Regions from separate parts of the Nocardia sp. CA-107356 genome, predicted to be linked through region 1. Evidence: riboswitches for the same ligand, from Rfam matches in the RefSeq annotation. Region 1 holds a riboswitch; each other region holds the start of a gene.
The links. Region 1 has a riboswitch for S-adenosylmethionine ahead of ACQP1G_RS32515 (amino acid ABC transporter permease). Riboswitches for the same ligand answer to the same signal wherever they lie in the genome.

Region 1 (3,733 bases):
ATATTCGATGATGCGTCCCGCGACGGGACCGAAGCGGCTGCGGTGGAAGCGATTGCGGGCGACCCGCGATTCACCGTGCTCCGATCCGAGGCCGAACCCGCGCCGGGTTGGACCGGAAAGGCAGCGGCCTGTGCCCGGCTGGCCGAGCTGGCGGATGCGCCGGTGCTGATCTTCCTCGATGCCGATGTGCGTGTGGACAAGGGCGCGATCGCCGCGGCGGTCGTCGAACTGCGTCGGAGCCGGTCCGCGTTGTTGTCGCCCTGGCCGTACCAGGTGGCCGAATCGCTCATCGAGGCGCTGGTACAGCCCCTGCTGTGCTGGTCGTGGGCGGCGAGCCTGCCGATCGGAATCGCCAACCGCGGCCGCAGACCCTCGACCGCCGTCGCCTGCGGCCAATTCCTGGTCTTCGATGCCGCCGCCTACCGCACCATCGGCGGTCACGCGGCGGTGGCCGCCAGCCCCACCGAGGATCTGGATATCGCTCGCGCCCTGCGCCGTTCCGGTCACCGCACCGCGCTGGTCGCGGCGGGTCGCGCGGCGCGCACCCGAATGTATCGGGACGCAACCGAACTCGAGGCGGGCTACACCCGCTGGCTGTGGTCGGCCTACGGCGGTACGACCGTCGGCGGTGCGGCCGTGGGAGCTGTTGCGGCGCTGGCCTATTGGGCACCGCCGGTGGCCGCGATCGGTGGCAGGGGCGCACTGCGCACCGCCGGACTCATCGGCTACACCGCCGCAGTCGCCAGCCGCCTGCTGGCCCGCTCGCTGGAACGTGGCGCCGTGACCCGCACGGACGCCCTTGCCGCCCTGGCGCACCCGGTATCCATCGCCGCTTACCTCTGCCTTTGGTCCCGCTCCCGCCGAGCTCGTCGCACTAACACCCTGACCTGGAAGACCCGCCACCTCGAACCCAACCACTGATCGAGATCAGGTGGAATCTCCGGCGATATCGCCCGGGAGATCCCTGCCTCCAGTTCCACCTGATCTCGACTCGCCCCGGAATCCGGCAGCTTCGCGACCGAACTGGCCGGCGTCCACATCCGGCGCCACTGCTCCCCGAACTGGCTCGGCGACCTTGGGCATCCACCCGACGCAAGTTCACCGGACCGAGGTGATGCCGACTGTTGGGAGGAACAAGCAGGGCTTGCCGCCGTTGTCGACGGTTCCGAAGACCGCGGCCAGGACGGTGCCGGAGCCGGTGTCGACCGGGACGGCGCGGACGCCGCCGGTGGGGAATGCGGCGAAGAAGTCCTGGATGGCGCGTTCGGCGAGTGGTCGTAGTTCGGTAGGGACTTCGGCGGGCACCATCGTTCGGACCACATCCGAGAGCGGGCCCATGGCGGTAACGCCGCTGCGACCGTTGGCCAGATTCAGCCAGGCGACGTTCATACCGGAGACGCTCGTACTGTCCGAGGCCAAGCCGTAGGGCACGAAGGTGAACAGGGTTTGGCCAGCCTTGACCGCGGACAGATCGAGTCCCGGGATCGCCACGGTGTTCTTGGGCCATGGCCCGGGAACGGCGCCAGCAACAGCGGGGACCAGGCCGAGGCTGCTGTTGTTGGAGCAGAACGCCGCGGCCGCCGGGTACAGGAAGGGGTCGATGCCGAAGGCGCGCAGCGCATCGACGGCGGCTCGGTACGCGCCGAGAAAATCGCCGGGTGCGGCGTGGCCGGACGGTTGACCCGGTGCGGTCGCCGCCGGGATCGCGGGTACGGGCGTCGGCGCCGGTACCGCGGCGGCTATGGCGGGGACGGCGAGAGTCAGCGCGACCGCGGCGGTCGCGCTGGCGGTAAGCGTGGTCAGACGGCGCAGCACGGTCACGGTGGACCTCCTCATCGTCGGGCACGATCGAGGTCAGAGAATACTCCAGCAAACCCTGACAACAGCGCTGATTTCGACCGGCAACGCCGTCGCGTCGCACTTCCCGCCGGAGGGTCGCGACGACATACCGGGTGCGCTCTCCAGGCGAAATACGCCGGCACGACCACACCCGAAGCCTCGCGATCCACCGCACGACCGGATCAATAATCCCTGCTCACAACCTTTCAGACAAGGTCTGCGCTCACGCTGATTCGTACCCTTGTGCCGGACTTCGCCTGCTTCGCATGATATTTCGGCTAGACCGATCGACCGACCCGCGCTCGGCGTCGGACACCATCCAGAGCGACCGAGAGACCTGGCTCGTCGACGTCGCAGCAACCCCCCGGTGACCGGGTGCGGGTGCTTCCGCCGGGAACGATGGAGGAACCGAAATCATGAGCGCGTCCGTCGCATCCGATGCCCCGGTATCGGATGTCCCGCTACCGAGTGCCGACGCACCCGGCGCTACCGTAACCATCACCGACGCACCAGCGATCGCCAGGACCTGGCACCCGTGGCGCTGGGTGGTCAGCGTCATCGCGCTCGTGCTGCTCGCCCAGTTCATCCATGGACTGGTCACCAATCCGGGCTGGGATTGGTCGACCTTCGCCAAGTACTTCACCGCGAAATCGGTGTTATCGGCGCTGAAGGTCACCTTGGAGCTGACCCTGTGGGGTACGGCACTCGGATTCCTGATCGGCACCGCGCTGGCCATCGCCCGCTTGTCGAATAATCCGGTGCTGCGGGTGATCTCGTGGGTCTACATCTGGGCCTTCCGCTCGATTCCGCTGATCGTGCAACTGTTGTTCTGGTTCAACATCGCCTACCTGTACAACACGCTCTCGCTCGGCATCCCGTTCGGCCCTGGATTTCTCACGTTCGAAGTGAACGGGGTGATCAGCGGGTTCACCGCGGCGGTTGTCGGCCTCGCGCTGCATCAGGCCGCGTATTCGGCCGAGATCATCCGGGCCGGATTCATCGCGGTCGATCCCGGACAGCTGGAAGCCGCTGCGGCGCTGGGCATTCCGCGGCTGCGGCAATTCCGCACCGTCATCGTCCCGCAGGCGATGCGATCGATCCTGCCGAATGCGACCAACGAGGTGATCAGCCTGTTCAAGGGCACCTCGATCGTCTCGGTGATGGCGATCGCCGAACTCTTCTACCAGGTCCAGGTCATCTACGGACGTAACGGCCGGGTGGTGCCGCTGCTCATGGTCGCGACGGTCTGGTACATCGTGCTGACCACGATTCTGTCGGTGGCGCAGTACTACATCGAACGGCACTACGCCAAGGGCGCGCACCGCACATCGCCACCGACGCCGATACAGCAGGTATGGCACAAGCTGCGCGAAATCGCCGAAAGCGGTTCCACCGCACCGCGCGGAGCCACCCGATGAGCGCGCCGGTCACCGACACGATCGGCATCCCGCACGGGGACAGGGCCCCGGCCGTAGCAGTTCGTGGCGTGCGAAAGTCCTACGGAGCCACCGAAGTACTGCGCGGCATCGATCTGACAGTGCATGCGGGTGAGGTGGTCACCGTGATCGGCCCGTCCGGCTCCGGCAAGTCGACACTGCTGCGCGTGGTCAACCACCTGGAGCCACTGGACGCGGGCACCGTGCACATCGACGGCGAGCTGATCGGATATCGACTGCGCCGCAACAAGTTACATGCGCTGTCGGACCGCGAGGTGCGCAAGCAGCGCTCGCATATCGGCTTCGTCTTCCAGCAGTTCAACCTCTTCCCGCATCTGACGGTGCTCGACAATGTCACGCTCGCACCGATTTCCGCCCAGGGTCGCCCGCGGCAGGACATCGAGCGCGAGGCCAAGGAGTTGCTCGACCGGGTCGGCATCGGCGAACTGGCCGACGCC
Region 2 (3,733 bases), 1.8 Mb from region 1:
GCTCAGTTCCGTCGTGACCGAGGGTGCTGTGTCGGTGGATCGCTCGCTCACGATGTCGCCGCCGCGAAGCCGGCTCGTAAATCGGCCAGGATGTCGTCGATCCCCTCGATACCGACCGCGAGCCGGACCAGCCCCGGGGTGACGCCGGAGGCCAGTTGCTCCTCGGCCGTCAACTGCGAGTGCGTCGTCGACGCCGGGTGGATTACGAGAGAACGCACATCCCCGATGTTAGCGACATGGCTGTGCAGGGCTAACGCGTCCACGAACTTCTTGCCCGCATCGACGCCGCCGCGCAGTTCGAACGCGACGATCGCGCCCGCGCCCTTCGGTGCCAGCTCGGCGGCGCGTTCGTGCCACGGTGAGGACGGCAGTCCCGCATAGAACACCGATTCCACGGCCGGATGCGCGCTCAGGAATTCGGCCACCGCCTGTGCGTTGGCGACATGGCGCTCGAGCCGCAGACTCAGCGTCTCGATGCCCTGACTGATCAGGAACGCGTTGAACGGCGACACCGCCGCGCCCAGATCACGCAGCAGTTGCACCCGCGCCTTGAGTGCGTAGGCCGGAGCACCGAGATCGGCGAAGACCGCGCCGTGGTAGCTCGGGTCCGGGGTGGTGAAGCCCGGGAAGCGGGATTCGCCCTGCGCGTCGCGCACGGTCCAGTCGAAGGCGCCGCCGTCGACGATCACGCCAGCGACCGCCGAACCGTGCCCGCCCAGGTACTTGGTCGCCGAATGCACGACGATGTCCGCGCCGTGGGCCAGCGGCTGGATCAGATACGGGGTCGCGACCGTATTGTCGACGATCAGCGGCAGGCCCGCCGCGTGCGCGATCGCGGAAATGCCGCGGATATCGAAGATCGCGCTGCTCGGGTTGGCGATGGTCTCGCCGTAGAAGGCCTTGGTATTCGGCCGGATCGCGGCGCGCCACTGCTCGAGATCGTCCGGATCCTCGACGAAGGACACCTCGATGCCGAGTTTGGGCAGCGAGTAGTGGAACAGGTTGTAGGTGCCGCCGTAGAGGTGCGGGCTGGAGACGATGTGATCGCCAGCCGCGGCGAGATTGAGGATCGCGTAGGTCTCCGCGGCCTGACCGGAGGCCAGCAGCAGTGCGGCCACACCGCCCTCCAGGGCGGCGATGCGCTGCTCGACCACGTCTTGGGTCGGGTTCATGATCCGGGTGTAGATATTGCCCGGTTCGGCCAGCCCGAACAGCGCGGCCGCGTGATCGGTGTCACGGAAGGCGTACGAGGTGGTCTGGTAGATCGGGAGTGCGCGTGCGCCGGTGATCTCGTCGGGGGTCTGGCCCGCGTGGATCTGCTTGGTCTCGAAGGACCACTGCGCCGGATCGATCCCGGCGGCGTCGTTATCGGCCACGGACGCGATGGGGTCACTCATGTCTTGCTCCAAAAGGGTTGTTCGCCAGCAGGTTTTATCGGGGTGCGGGTGACGGACAACAACACATGGGGGGAACCTCCTGAAGTGCGCGCTTGCTCTCGACTTTCGAGAGCCCGGTCATCACCCGGAGCACCCCACCGCTGCTGGAGGGTTGCCGTCCAGCAAGCCGGGGCTTCGCGCTGGCACTCATGACCTGACCGACATGGTAACCGGCGGGCGGTGAGTGGCCGAAATCCGTTACCGGTTCTCCGCCTGACCGGTGTCGATGCACCCGGTGCACACCCGTATGAATTCGTCGAACGATGTGGTGAACGCAGTGCGGGCCTCGGCAGCGGCGGCCGAGGTATCCGCGCCATCGAAGATCGAGTGCGCACATTCCATGCTGAGATGACCGATCAGCTGCCATGCGCCGACCACCAGTCGCACCGGCAGCGCACCGGGCTGGGTACCGAGTCGCTCGGCGATCGCGTCGGCGATCGCGGCGTGCTTATCGTCGGCCAGTTCCATGCTCTGCGCGCTGACCGTCGGACTGCTACGCAGGATCCGCTGCATCTGCTGGAAGCGCTGGAACGAGATCGGTCCGTCGACGCTCTCCGCGGCCCTGTCGACGACCTGCAGGAACGCCTCGCGCAGCGATTGCAGTTCATTGCCGGTGACCGGAAGTCCGCGCAGGCATTCGGCGATGGCGAGGCCGAAATCCTTGACCGGCCCGAGGACGATGTCTTCTTTGCTGTCGAAGTACCGGTTGATGGTGCGCGGTGACACGTCCGCGCCGTTCGCGATTTGCTCGACCGTCGTCGCGTCGAATCCCTGTGCGTCGCACAGGTCCAACGCCACCTCGATGATGCGCAACCTGGTCTGCTGCTTCTTGCGTTCGCGCAATCCCGCGCTCGCGCCGGCGCCGGACGTACCGGGCCCTGGGTTTGCTGGGGCGCGCACAGCGTCGTCGGCTGCGGCGCTCGCGCCGATCGGCGTCGATGACTCGAGCATGTCCCCATGCTATCGCAATCGGGACATTTCGTGTCCTTAACGGTCAAATGTCCGAGTGCGACATTTTTCTCTTGACGACAAATGTCCTTCGATGACAGGATGGCAGCACTACTTCGGACGGCTAGGAGAACACAGTGAGCGAGACTGCGATAGCGGTGGAAGTTCCGGAAAGACAAACCAGCTCGACGCGGTGGCTGGCCCTGGGGGTGATTGCATTGGCCCAGCTCATGGTGGTTCTCGACGCCACCATCGTGACCATCTCACTGCCCTTCGCCCAGCGGGATCTGGACATCAGTGACGGCAACAGGCAGTGGATGCTCACCGCGTACACGCTGATCTTCGGCGGTCTGCTGCTGCTCGGCGGACGGCTGGCCGACTACATGGGGCGGCGGCGAATCTTCATCGTCGGCCTGGTCGGCTTCGCCGGGGCATCCGCGGTGGCCGGTCTGGCGCAGAACGGCGCCGAGTTGTTTGCCGGGCGTGCGCTGCAGGGCGCGTTCGCGGCATTGCTGGCACCGGCGGCGCTGTCGTTGCTCTCGGTGACCTTCACCGAGGCGAAGGAGCGCGCGACCGCTTTCGGTGTCTTCGCCGGAATTTCCGCGGGTGGTGCCGCGCTCGGCCTGATCGCGGGTGGCGCGCTGACCGAGTACGCCTCCTGGCGGTGGTGCCTGCTGGTGAACACCCCGATCGCGTTGCTCGCGCTGCTCGGCGCGCTGGCGTTCGTTGTGAAGGATGTGCCGATACCGCGCACCGGCGGCTATGACGTACCGGGTGCGGTCACCGTGACGCTCGGTCTGATCGCCATCGTGTACGGATTCAGCCGGGCCGCCGAGGACGGCTGGCTGGCCGGGAGCACCCTCGGGCTGCTCATCGTCGGTGTCGCACTGCTGATCGCCTTCGTCGCCATCGAGCGTCGCTCGTCGAATCCGCTACTGCCGCTGCATATTCCGGGCGAGATCAACCGCGGTGGCGCCTTCCTGGCCGCATTGCTGATCCCGATCGCGATGTTCGCGATGTTCCTGTTCCTGAGCTACTACTTCCAGATCACCCTCGGCTACTCGTCGCTGAAGGCCGGCTTCGCTTTCCTGCCGTTCCCGGCGGGCATCGCGATCTCCGCCGGTGTCACCAGTGCGCTGCTGCCGAAGCTCGGCCCTCGTCCGCTGATGGTGGCGGGCGCCGTACTCGGTGTCCTCGGTCTGGTGTGGCTGGCGCAGCTGGGCTACGGCGATAGTTACGCGGCCAGTGTGCTGCCCGCGCAGGTGCTGATCGCGCTCGGCATGGGCCCGCTGTTCGTCGGTATGCAGACCGTCGCGCTGCATCAGGTCGAGGAGGAGGACTCGGGTGTG
Region 3 (3,733 bases), 3.6 Mb from region 1:
CCGACGATCGGCGGCGTCATGCTTGCGAATCTGGACTGGGAGTGGCTGTTCCTGATCAATATCCCGTTCGGACTGGTGGCGTTCGTACTGGCGCGCCGGGTATTGCCGCGCAGCGAGACGACCGATACCGGGGGTCGATTCGACGCCAGCGGATTCGCGCTGATCGCGGTCGGTTTGTCGGCGCTGGTCTACGGGCTGGGCGAATTCGGCAGTCGCGGTAGCGTTTCCGCGCCGACGGTATGGGTGTCGGTGGTGGTCGGTGCGCTGGCACTCGGCCTGTTCGTGGCGCGGTCGGTGCGCGGGCGCGGCGCGAGTCTGCTCGATGTCGGCTTGTTCCGGCATCCGGTGTTCGCGACCGCGAATGTGGCGAACTTCTTCGCCGGCGCCTCGATGTTCGGGGCAATGTTGGTGCTGCCGTTGTACTTTCAGGTCTTACACGGCGATGGGCTGGTAGCGACGGGGTTGCTGCTCATGTCGTTCGGACTCGGCGGCATTATCGCGATGCCCATCGGCGGCCGGTTGACCGATCGGTACGGCGGGGGTGTTGTCGCGGTGGTGGGCAGTGCGGTGACGGTCGCGGTCACGGTGCCGTTCGCGCTCGGTGATGCGTCGATGAATCCTGTTGTCATACAGGCACTTTTGCTGATTCGCGGCATGGCGACCGGATTGACCGGGATGCCCATCGTGGCTGCGGCCTATGCCGCGGTCCGGCCCGAGCAGATGCCGGATGCGGCGTCGTTCGTCAATATTCTGCAGCGGGTCGGCGGGTCGATCGGGGCGGCGTTGCTGGCGGTGGTGCTGTATCGCGCGGCCGCCGCCGGATTGCCGGTGGATGCCGGGTTCCGGCAAGCATTCTGGTGGATCACCGCCGCCGCCGTGGTTTCGCTGGTCGCGTCAGTGCTGCTGTGGCGCAAGGAGATGCAGCCGAAATAGGGACGCGGTGCGCCTTGCCGACGGCCGCTGGAAGTGGCTGTCGGCAAGGCGCGCAACGGATTACGCGGCCGAGGCGGCGGTGCCGATGCCGAGTGCCGCGAGGATGGCCGCGCTGATCTGCTCGAGCCGATCGCGGACCCGCGGGCGGCGCAGCATGGCGACTGCCCGCGCAGCCAGCAGGGCGAGCAGGATCATCTCCACGGCGGCAATGGTGCATTCGATGGCGCCGAGCGCCAGGGTGTTCACGAAGGTGACATCGGTGAGGAATTGCGGCAGCACCGCCAGGTAGAACAGTCCGACCTTCGGGTTGAACATGCACGAAACCACGCCCGCGGCGAATGCCGAGCGAATCGATGTCACCTCACCCGCGCTCGGCTGCCCGGACGTCTGCGCGGTACCGGCCCCGCGCTGCTTGCGGTGATCGATCAGCGCCCGAATTCCCAAGTACACCAAATAGATTCCACCGATGACCTTCAGTGTCCGGTAGGCCGTCGCGGACTGCTCCAGCAGTGCGGCGACCCCGGCCGCGACCACCACCGCCCAGACGATGCCGCCCAGTGCCGAGCCGATCGCCGCGGCGATGCCGGGTCGCGCGTCCACGATCGAGAATCGCAGCACCAGGAAAGAGTCCGGGCCGGGCGTGATCGACAGTAGAATGCACAGGCCGACAAAGCTGAGCAGCAGGGAAGCGGTCACCTCTCGATGAGACCGCAGATCGCCCGGCTTTGCAAGGTTATTTATTTGAGTGCATGTATATGCACGGGAGTGCCGGCCGGAAACAACGGTTGACACAGCGGCGAGATATCTGTCAGTCTCGGTTCAGGTTATGAGTACCAGCGTCAAGCCCCGGCTAGCTGGTCGGCAACCCTCCTCCGCGGTGGGGTGCTCCGGGTGACGACCGGGCCGCAGCCCAACCGGGTGCGGCAAGCGCGGACTCGGATAATCACCTGGTTACGGGTCCCACAGCCGATGGGATTTTGTGATGACTGCTGTTGTTGACCAGCCCTGTTCCGCCTTCGCCCGGGTCTCCGGCGACGACCTGCAGGTGCCGTTGGTCCAGGGCGGGACGGCCACCTACGCGAACTTCGACTACGCCGCGAGCGCACCGGCATTGGCGCAGGTCACCGAGCGGGTGCAACAGTTGCTGCCGTTCTATGCGAGCGTGCACCGCGGCGCGGGTTACGCCTCGCGGATCTCCACCGAGTGCTACGAGGCGGCCCGCGGTTCCGTCACCCGGTTCCTCGATGCCGCCGACGATCAGGTGGTGGTCTTCACCCGCAACACCACCGATTCGCTCAACCTGCTCGCCGCCTGCGTCCCCGGCGACACCGTGGTGCTGGATATCGAACATCACGCGAACTTCCTGCCCTGGACTCGGCACGGCCGACGCGTCGTCAAGGCCGCCGCGACCGTCGAGGAGACCATCCGTCAGCTGATCGCCGAACTGTGCAGTAAGCCTGCCGCGCTGCTCGCGGTCACCGGCGCCTCCAATGTGACCGGTGAGGTGCTGCCGCTGGAGCGGCTGGCCACCATCGCCCATCAGTGCGGCGCCCGCATCCTGGTCGATGCCGCCCAGTTGGCGCCGCATCGTCGAATCAGCTTGCGCGACATCGGCATCGACTATCTCGCCTTTTCCGGCCACAAACTCTACGCACCGTTCGGTGCGGGAGTGCTCGTCGGACGTCGGGATTGGCTCGATGCCGCCGAACCGTATCTGGCGGGCGGCGGCGCGGTCCGCGAGGTCAGCACCACCCGCGCGGAATGGGCGCCCGCTCCGCAACGTCATGAGGCCGGTTCGCCGAATGTGCTGGGTGCGGCCGCGCTCGCTGCCGCGTGTGACGCGCTCTGTGCGATCGATCCCGAAACCCTCGCCACCCACGAACGCCTGCTCGCCGATCGTCTGCGCACCGGCCTGTCCGCCATTCCCGGCGTCAACCTGTTGCGCATCTGGGACGACAGCCCGGACACCGTCGGCATCGTTGCCTTCACCCTGGACGGATTCGTCCCCGGCCAGGTCGCGGCCTACCTCTCCGCCGAATACGGCATCGGCATCCGAGACGGCCGTTTTTGCGCCCATCCCTTGCTCGACCGCCTCGGGCTCGGCGGCGCTCTGCGTGCCAGCATCGGCCTCGGCACCAGCTCCGCCGATGTGGACCGCCTGGTCGAGGCCATCGCGACACTCGTCGCCACGGGTGCGAACTGGAACTACGCCAGCACCGACGGCCTGTGGAATCCGACCCCCGAGACCCGCCCCTTCACCAGCCTCGACCCGACGGGCGGCGCCGCGCCCTGCTCGATCGGCTAGGCCATGCCGATCTCGCTCTGAGAATTTCGCCGCGCAATTCGCGCCTCCGATGGAACCTGCGCCCCGCCCACTGCGTCTAGGAAGGTGATGGCACTCGTCCGGCCGGGGCGGGGGAACGGAAAGGCGGCTGAATGAATTCGGCAGAGCGGGATGCGCTCCAGTCCTGGACGGACGGGATGCGCGGCCAAGTCGACCATATGACCGATGTGTACGAGCGGCAGCTACAGGAGATCGGCGCGGCCAAATCGGAGCTGGCCAATCTGACCGTGCAGGGCTGGTCGCGGGATCAGCTGGTTCGGGTGACCGCGAATTCGGCGGGTATCCCGCTGGATGTGTGGGTGGCGCCGGAGGCATTCAAGCGCTCGAATCCGCAACGGCTGGGCGCGGCGATGACCGAGGCGGCGCAGGCCGCGGCCCGGTCTGCCAAGGAGCAGCTCGACGCGCGGCTGGCGCCGGTGCTGGCGGCGGTATCCGAGGTCGGCCTGCCCGAGGATC

Region 2: it holds a riboswitch for S-adenosylmethionine, as region 1 does, so the genes downstream of both, ACQP1G_RS40915 (bifunctional o-acetylhomoserine/o-acetylserine sulfhydrylase) here and ACQP1G_RS32515 (amino acid ABC transporter permease) in region 1, are expected to answer to the same signal.
Region 3: it holds a riboswitch for S-adenosylmethionine, as region 1 does, so the genes downstream of both, ACQP1G_RS02455 (aminotransferase class V-fold PLP-dependent enzyme) here and ACQP1G_RS32515 (amino acid ABC transporter permease) in region 1, are expected to answer to the same signal.

Annotation. Positions count from the first base shown of each region.
Region 1 is NZ_CP191992.1:7,233,358-7,237,090, forward strand. Features, by position in the region: gene ACQP1G_RS32505 (glycosyltransferase) at 1-921, shown strand, start outside; gene ACQP1G_RS32510 (hypothetical protein) at 1,099-1,821, opposite strand; SAM riboswitch class I at 2,152-2,245, shown strand; gene ACQP1G_RS32515 (amino acid ABC transporter permease) at 2,256-3,257, shown strand; gene ACQP1G_RS32520 (amino acid ABC transporter ATP-binding protein) at 3,254-3,733, shown strand, end outside.
Region 2 is NZ_CP191992.1:9,035,337-9,039,069, reverse strand. Features, by position in the region: gene ACQP1G_RS40915 (bifunctional o-acetylhomoserine/o-acetylserine sulfhydrylase) at 48-1,397, opposite strand; SAM riboswitch class IV at 1,481-1,591, opposite strand; gene ACQP1G_RS40910 (TetR family transcriptional regulator) at 1,635-2,387, opposite strand; gene ACQP1G_RS40905 (MFS transporter) at 2,522-3,733, shown strand, end outside.
Region 3 is NZ_CP191992.1:543,428-547,160, forward strand. Features, by position in the region: gene ACQP1G_RS02445 (MDR family MFS transporter) at 1-933, shown strand, start outside; gene ACQP1G_RS02450 (LysE family translocator) at 994-1,629, opposite strand; SAM riboswitch class IV at 1,756-1,869, shown strand; gene ACQP1G_RS02455 (aminotransferase class V-fold PLP-dependent enzyme) at 1,916-3,238, shown strand; gene ACQP1G_RS02460 (YbaB/EbfC family nucleoid-associated protein) at 3,370-3,733, shown strand, end outside.